2 regions of the uncultured Tateyamaria sp. genome follow, and region 2 is predicted to be linked to the other one. Evidence: riboswitches for the same ligand, from Rfam matches in the RefSeq annotation. Region 2 holds a riboswitch; the other holds the start of a gene.
What was found. Region 2 has a riboswitch for glycine ahead of gcvT (glycine cleavage system aminomethyltransferase GcvT). Riboswitches for the same ligand answer to the same signal wherever they lie in the genome.
Positions count from the first base shown of each region.

Region 1: it holds a riboswitch for glycine, as region 2 does, so the genes downstream of both, Q0844_RS09440 (D-amino acid dehydrogenase) here and gcvT (glycine cleavage system aminomethyltransferase GcvT) in region 2, are expected to answer to the same signal.

Region 1 covers NZ_CANNDN010000001.1:1,872,642-1,876,403, forward strand. Annotated here, with positions in the region: gene Q0844_RS09435 (hypothetical protein) at 1-908, shown strand, start outside; glycine riboswitch at 1,000-1,090, shown strand; glycine riboswitch at 1,120-1,233, shown strand; gene Q0844_RS09440 (D-amino acid dehydrogenase) at 1,294-2,526, shown strand; gene dacB (D-alanyl-D-alanine carboxypeptidase/D-alanyl-D-alanine-endopeptidase) at 2,574-3,762, opposite strand, start outside.
Region 2 covers NZ_CANNDN010000001.1:1,557,427-1,561,188, reverse strand. Annotated here, with positions in the region: gene Q0844_RS07930 (iron ABC transporter permease) at 1-785, shown strand, start outside; glycine riboswitch at 888-972, shown strand; gene gcvT (glycine cleavage system aminomethyltransferase GcvT) at 1,134-2,258, shown strand; gene gcvH (glycine cleavage system protein GcvH) at 2,276-2,635, shown strand; gene gcvP (aminomethyl-transferring glycine dehydrogenase) at 2,648-3,762, shown strand, end outside.

The sequences.
Region 1 (3,762 bases), 320 kb from region 2:
ATCTGACGTTTTTCCAGGAGGGGGGATCAGCCACGCAGTCCACGCCCGTGCCGGTCAACGCCGGAACCGACGAAGAAGACCAACCGGCGGTTGCCCCCGATCCGCTGGCCGACAGCGACCTGCCCGCCGACGCCGATCAGGCCATCGCCCGCATCCGCAAACTTGCCACCGCAGCGCGCGACGCGGGCAAGCTGTTCGAAATCTCGATCAGCCCGTATGAGGCATTGGCAAACTACCCCGCCGCCGACGCCCGCCAATCGGATCTGGACGAACACGAGGATCTTGCGGCCCTGATGGGGGCGTACGAGACATTGTACGACGACCTGACCGTCGCACTGGCCGACCGCGGCGGATACGCGGCGCCGGTACGTGTCTGCGCCGAAACCTGTGCCGTCGAACTGGTCGCGTTGACCGACGCGGCAGCCTTTCGGCAGGTCGAGGATGCCCAGGATGTCGCATTGGTTGCGCTGGACCAACTGGAGCAACTGGCCCAGGCCTGCTTTGCCGCGGGAGACACGTGCGACATTGACCTGCGCGCGGTGCGATCCCCCTATGCGGCCTTTGTCAATGCGCCCATTCCCGTTGGCGCCGACAGTTCCCTGCCGTCCCTGGACGACCACGCCACCATCTTCATGCGCGACCGGTCCGCCGCGCGGTGCCAGTTGGGCGCACGCACGCCCGGGTGCATCACCAACGCGATGATCCGCGCGTGGCAGGACCGGCAGGGCATGAAAAGCGTGCCTGTCGCCGATGTGGCCGAGGCCGTGGGCACGATTGCCGAATGCGAGACCCTCGTGGACAACCGTGTGTACCGAGGTGATGCGAATGACCCGGACAGTTCCCTTGTCTGGGTCAACCCGGCCATGGACTTTGACCGGTTCGGCAACGTGGTGTGCCCGCCAGCGTGACAGAAAGATGACAGCCGGACACGACGTCGTGCGGCCTGTGACAAACCCTTTGCGCGACTCGGGCGTGTTTCCTATGTGAAGCCCAGTCGCAGAGGTCGACATGGGAGAGAGCGGGCCGCGTGCCCGCCGCCGAAGGAGCAACGCCCCGGAAACTCTCAGGCACCACGAACCGTGCCGGCCGCGTCCAACCCGGGATCACCCGGGACGACACATGCGACGATCTGGAGAGTGGTCGGACCTCATGGCATCCGGCCCACCGAAGGAGAAAGCGGCCCCCTAAGGACAGGGCCGTGAAGCTCTCAGGTCTCGCGACAGATGGGGATGCAGGCCCGCGTGGTGCGGGACTGTATCCGTATCATCGCCGTGATCGTGGGAGGACCCCCGAATGACCCATATTGCCGTGATCGGTGCCGGTATCACCGGCATCACAACCGCTTATGCCCTGGCCCGCCGCGGCTATGCCGTCAGCGTGTTTGACCGCAACCGCTATGCCGCGATGGAGACGTCCTTTGCCAATGGCGGGCAGTTGTCGGCCAGCAACGCCGAGGTGTGGACCCGCTGGGGCACCATCTTCAAGGGGTTGAAGTGGATGATGAAATCCGACGCCCCGTTGCTCGTGAACCCCGCGCCCAGCTGGCACAAGCTGTCCTGGATGGCCGAGTTCATGGGCAACATTCCCGATTACGAGCGCAACACCATCGAGACGGCGCGCCTGGCCATTGCGGCGCGCGAACACCTGTTGGCGTTTGCCCGCGAAGTGGGTGCCGATTTCGACATGGAACAGCGCGGCATCCTGCATGTGTACCGCAAGCAGTCCGAGTTCGATCATGCCCGCCGCGTGAACGCCCTGCTGGAGCGGGCGGGTCTGGAGCGGCGCGAGGTGTCGGCGGATGAGGTGCAGCGGCTGGAGCCTGCGCTGAAGGCCGACACCCTCGGCGGTTTTTACACCGAGAGCGATTTCACCGGCGACATCCACCGCTATACCCGCGCGCTGAGCGATGGCTGTGCCCGGATGGGGACCGCGTTTCATTACAAGAGCAACGTGACCGACATCACCCATACCGGTGCAGGCGTGCGCCTGACCTGGGACGATGCGGGGGTTTCGGAAAGCCAGGCGTTCGACGGTATTGTCGTGTGTGCCGGTGTCGGCAGCCGCGCCATTGCGTCCGAACTGGGCGACCGGGTGAACATCTATCCGGTCAAGGGCTATTCCATCACCGTGACCCTGGATGACGCCCAAAGCCAGGCCGCAGCACCTTGGGTGAGCCTTTTGGATGACGAGGCGAAGATCGTGACCTCGCGGCTGGGCAAGGGGCGGTTCCGCATTGCGGGGACGGCAGAGTTCAACGGCTTCAACCTGGATATCCGCGATGACCGGATCCGGCCCCTGCGGGAATGGTGCGAGGCGTTCTTTCCCGACGTCTCGACCGAACATTGCGTGCCCTGGGCGGGCCTGCGGCCGATGTTGCCGTCGATGATGCCCAAGGTGGGTCCGGGTGCCAAGCCGGGGGTCTATTACAACACCGGGCATGGGCATCTGGGCTGGACCCTGTCGGCGGCGACCGCGCAGGCAACGGCCGACATCATTGATCTGAGCCGGATGAAGAACGCGGCCTGATCTTCTTCCGACTGAAAATACGACGGGGTCTGGGGCAGCGCCCCAGCCTAGCTGCCGTAGACCGCGCCCCAGCGTTCGATCAGTTTCTGCTGCATTGCCTTGGCGCGCCGGTTCCAGCTGCGCGCGCCCTGGGGGCGTTCGCGTTCCGCACGCGAAATGCGGCTGCGTGTCGCCTCGTCCGCGGCGAAGATGGCAAAGGCCAATTCGGTGCCGTCCCGTGCCGTCATGTAACCCGCCAGTCCCGATACGAAGTTCAGGGTGCCCGTCTTGGCGTGCACCTCGATGGGGTGGTTCTTGATCGCGCGGCGGTTCGCATCCAGCATGGGGATCGGTTTCAGGATCGGGCGCAACACGTTGCTTTGCCGGGCTTTGACCAGCGCCGCCACCATGTCGTCGGCTGTCATCTCGCTGGACCCGCCAAGGCCCGAATGATCGACCAGCCGCATGTTCGGCGTGCCCAGCGCCGCCTTGGCCCAGCGGTTCATCTCGGACGCCGAAGCGCGCAGGGAGGACGGGCGCCCCGCCCGTTTGGCGGTCGCGGCCATGCCCACCATTTCCGCCGTGATATTGGTGGAAAAGCGCAACATGGCCCGCAGGATCGTGCGCAGGTCATCGCTTTGATGTTGTACCAGCGTGGTGCCTTGGGGCGTGCGGCTGACGACCGTCGGGTTCTTCAGTACGATGCCCTGCGACCGGGCGAGCGTCTGGAACACGTCGCCCGCATACAGCCCCGGCTTGCGCACCGGCAGCCAGCGGGCGCCGCCATTGCCCAGCGCGCCACGCGCAACGGTCCAGGTGTCGGTGCGGCCCCCGTCGGAATAGGTGTAGGTCGGCGCGCGCCGTTCCGTGACCTGCATCCGTGCCATCGCCACCGCCGGGCGGTACCGTTCCGTGCGGGCATCCATTGTCACGGCATAGCGCCCGCCCTGCCGTTTCCATTCGAAATGCACGCGGTTGAAGTTCAGCGCGATGCCCGACAGCGCGGGGCTGTAGCCCACGTGGTCGGGCTGGTCCTTGTCGATCGTGGGCACCTGCGGGAACATGCCATCGGCCACCTTGAAGGCCCCGCGCACCTCGCGGATGCCGCGGGCCTTGAGCGCGGCCGCCATGTCCGCCAGCGCATTGGTGTCAAGCGTCGGGTCGCCACCGCCCACCAGCACAAGATCCCCCTGCACAACGCCGCCCGACACGCCGCCTGTCGCGATGATCCGCGTTGCAAACCTGTGCGTCGGCCCC
Region 2 (3,762 bases):
TGGCGATGGTGGGTGCCAGCCTGCAGGCCGTCACCCGCAATCCGCTGGCCGATCCGCATTTGCTGGGGATTTCGTCGGGCGGCGCCTTTGGGGCGATCCTTGCCCTTTTGCACACCGGGCTGTTCCTGGGGTTGCTGACGGTGCCGCTGTTGGCCTTTCTGGGGGCGTTGGGCGCCACGGCCATTGTGCTGGCGGTGTCCCGCTTTGCCCAGGCCACAAGTGCCGACCGCCTGGTGCTGGCGGGTGTGGCGGTGTCCTTCATCATCATGGCCGCCGCCAATGTCCTGATCTTTCTGGGTGATCCGCGCGCGACCCATACGGTCGTGTTCTGGATGCTGGGCGGCCTGGGCCTCGCACAGTGGAGCCAGCTGGTCTATCCGCTGGTGATCCTGCTGGCCTGCGGTCTGTGGCTGATCTGGCGGGCGGGGGCGCTGAACGCCATGACCGTCGGGGACGAGACGGCATCAACCCTTGGCATACCCGTGGCCCGGTTCCGCCTGTTCGTCTTTGTCATGGGGGCGCTGATCACCGGTGTGATGGTCGCCTTTTCGGGGATCATCGGCTTTGTCGGCTTGATGGTGCCCCATGTGGTGCGGATGCTGGTGGGCGGCGATTACCGGCGCGTCCTGCCGGGCTCTGCCCTGATCGGGGCCATTTTCCTGCTTTGGGCCGATATCGCGGCCCGCACCGTCATGGCCCCCGAAGACATGCCCATCGGCATTGTCACCGGCCTGGTGGGCGGCGTGTTCTTTGTCTGGCTTCTGGGCCGCAAGACGGCTGCCTGACCGCATCCCGCCCGACCGCAGACCGCGCCGCACCATGCCCAACGGGCGCGGGGCAAGAATTCTCTTGCCTTGGCTTGAATGTTTCCGATACGAAACTCGCAACGCTTGACGTTGGGAGAACCAGACCACTGGTGCCGAAGGAGCAACTGCCTCGGAAACTCTCAGGCCACAGGACCAACGCCGGGTGACAGATACTCTGGAGAGTGATGCGCACGCATCCGCCGAAGGGATAATGTTCTCAGGCGCACAGGACAGAGGAGGCACCGACGCGCAGACCCCTGTCTGCGCCCCATGTGGTGCCGCGCGATTTTCCCAAAATCTCGTCGGCTTGGACAAGGCGATGGCGATATGACAGGCCTGCGACAGACACCGCTTTATGCGTTACATGCAGAGCTGGGTGCCAAGATGGTGCCATTTGCCGGCTACGAGATGCCGGTGCAATACGCGCTGGGCGTGATGAAGGAACACCTGCACACCCGCGCCAGGGCGGGCCTGTTCGATGTCAGCCACATGGGGCAGGTGCGCGTGCAGGGCACCCGCTATGCCGAGGCCGCGACAGCGCTGGAGGCCCTGATCCCCGTGGACATTCTGGGCCTTGGCGACGGGCGCCAGCGCTATGGGTTTTTCACAAACGAAGACGGCGGGATCGAAGATGACCTGATGCTGGCGCATCGCGGCGATCATGTGTTCATGGTGGTGAACGCCGCCTGCAAGGACGCCGACATCGCCGCGATGAAAGACGCGCTGGAGCCTGCGCTGACAGTGACCGAGATCACCGACCGGGCCTTGCTTGCCTTGCAGGGCCCGGCGGCAGAACGGGTGCTGGCACGCCTTGACCAGCGGGCCGCTGACATGGCGTTCATGGATGTGGCGACGCTGGATCTGAACGGGGTCGAGGCGTGGGTGTCGCGATCCGGTTACACCGGCGAGGACGGGTACGAGATTTCCGTTCCTGCAAAGGAGGCCGAGGCGCTGGCGCGTGCCCTGCTGACCGATCCCGACGTGGAACCCATCGGGCTGGGCGCCCGCGATTCGTTGCGGCTGGAGGCGGGGCTGTGCCTGTACGGTCATGACATCGACGCCATGACCACACCTGTCGAAGCCGGTTTGACCTGGGTCATTCAAAAGGTGCGCCGGGTTGGCGGTGATCGGGCGGGCGGCTTTCCCGGTGCCGACAGGATCCTGCGCCAGATCGAAGACGGCGTGGAAAATCGCCGTGTTGGCCTGGTGCCGGAAGGCCGCGCGCCGATGCGGGAGGGCGTGCCGCTGTTCGACACCGACGACAGCGCAGAGCCTGTTGGCACCGTAACCTCGGGCGGGTTCGGCCCGACTGTCGGGGGCCCGGTCGCCATGGGTCATGTCAGCGCAGATTACGCGCGCCCAGGCACCACGCTGTTTGGAGAGCTGCGCGGCAGGCGCCTGCCTGTGACCGTCACCAAATTGCCTTTCACACCCGCCAACTTCAAACGATGAACCAAGAGGGACCCCCGATGAAATACACCGAAGAACACGAATGGCTGCTGGCCGAAGGCGACACGTTTATCGTGGGCATTACCGAACATGCCACGACACAGCTGGGCGATCTGGTCTTTGTCGAGTTGCCGGAGGTTGGCGAAACCGTCACCAAGGACGAGGAAATCGTGGTCATTGAAAGCGTCAAGGCCGCGTCGGACATCATGGCCCCCCTTGATGGCGAAATCACGGAGGTGAATGACGCCCTTGTCGATGATCCGAGCCTGGCCAACAGTGACCCGCTGGGCGCGGGGTGGTTTTTCAAGATCAGGCCGTCCGATCCATCGCAACTGGAGTCCTTTCTGGACGAAGCGGCCTACACCGCGCTGATTGGTTGAGGACCCCGCCCGATGACCTTCAAACCCACCGACTATCTGCCCTATGATTTCGCGAACCGGCGCCATATCGGGCCATCCCCCGCCGAGATGGACGAGATGCTGGACGTGGTGGGGGCGCAGGATCTGGATGCGCTGATCGCCGACACGATCCCCGCAGGTATCCGGCAGGCCGCGCCGCTGGCGTTCGGCAAGGCCAAGTCGGAACGCGAGCTTTTGCACCACATGCGCGTGATCGCGTCAAAGAACAAGGTTCTGACATCGCTGATCGGGCAGGGGTACCACGGCACTGTCACGCCCCCGGCCATTCAGCGCAATATCCTGGAAAATCCGGCCTGGTACACCGCCTATACCCCGTACCAGCCCGAGATCAGCCAGGGCCGTCTTGAAGCCCTGTTGAACTTTCAGACCATGGTGTCGGACCTGACCGGCCTTGAGATTGCCAATGCGTCCCTTCTGGACGAGGCCACGGCCTGTGCCGAGGCGATGACCATGGCGCAGCGCATCAGCAAGTCGAAGGCGCCGGGCTTTTTCGTCGATGAAAACTGTCATCCGCAGAATATCGCGGTGATCCGCACCCGCGCCCAGCCGCTGGGCATCGAGATTGTGGTGGGTGCCCCCTCGGATCTGGATCCAGGCGCGGTGTTCGGGGCGATTTTCCAGTACCCCGGCACCCATGGCCATATCCGTGATTTCACCGCCCAGATCGAACAGCTGCATGCCCACAAGGCCATCGGCATCATGTCGGCCGATCCGCTGTCGCTGACCCTGCTGAAAGAGCCGGGGGCCATGGGCGCCGACATCGCCGTCGGGACGACGCAGCGGTTTGGGGTGCCCATTGGCTATGGCGGACCGCACGCGGCCTACATGGCGACCCGGGCCGAGTTTGCACGCAACATGCCGGGCCGGATCGTGGGCGTGTCTGTCGACAGCCTGGGCAACCGGGCCTACCGGCTGTCGCTGCAGACCCGCGAACAGCACATCCGGCGCGAAAAGGCCACGTCGAACGTCTGTACCGCGCAGGCGCTGTTGGCCGTCATGGCCGGGTTCTATGGCGTGTTTCACGGCCCGGACGGATTGCGCGCCATTGCGCAGCGCATCCACCGCAAGACCGCCCGTCTGGCCGAGGG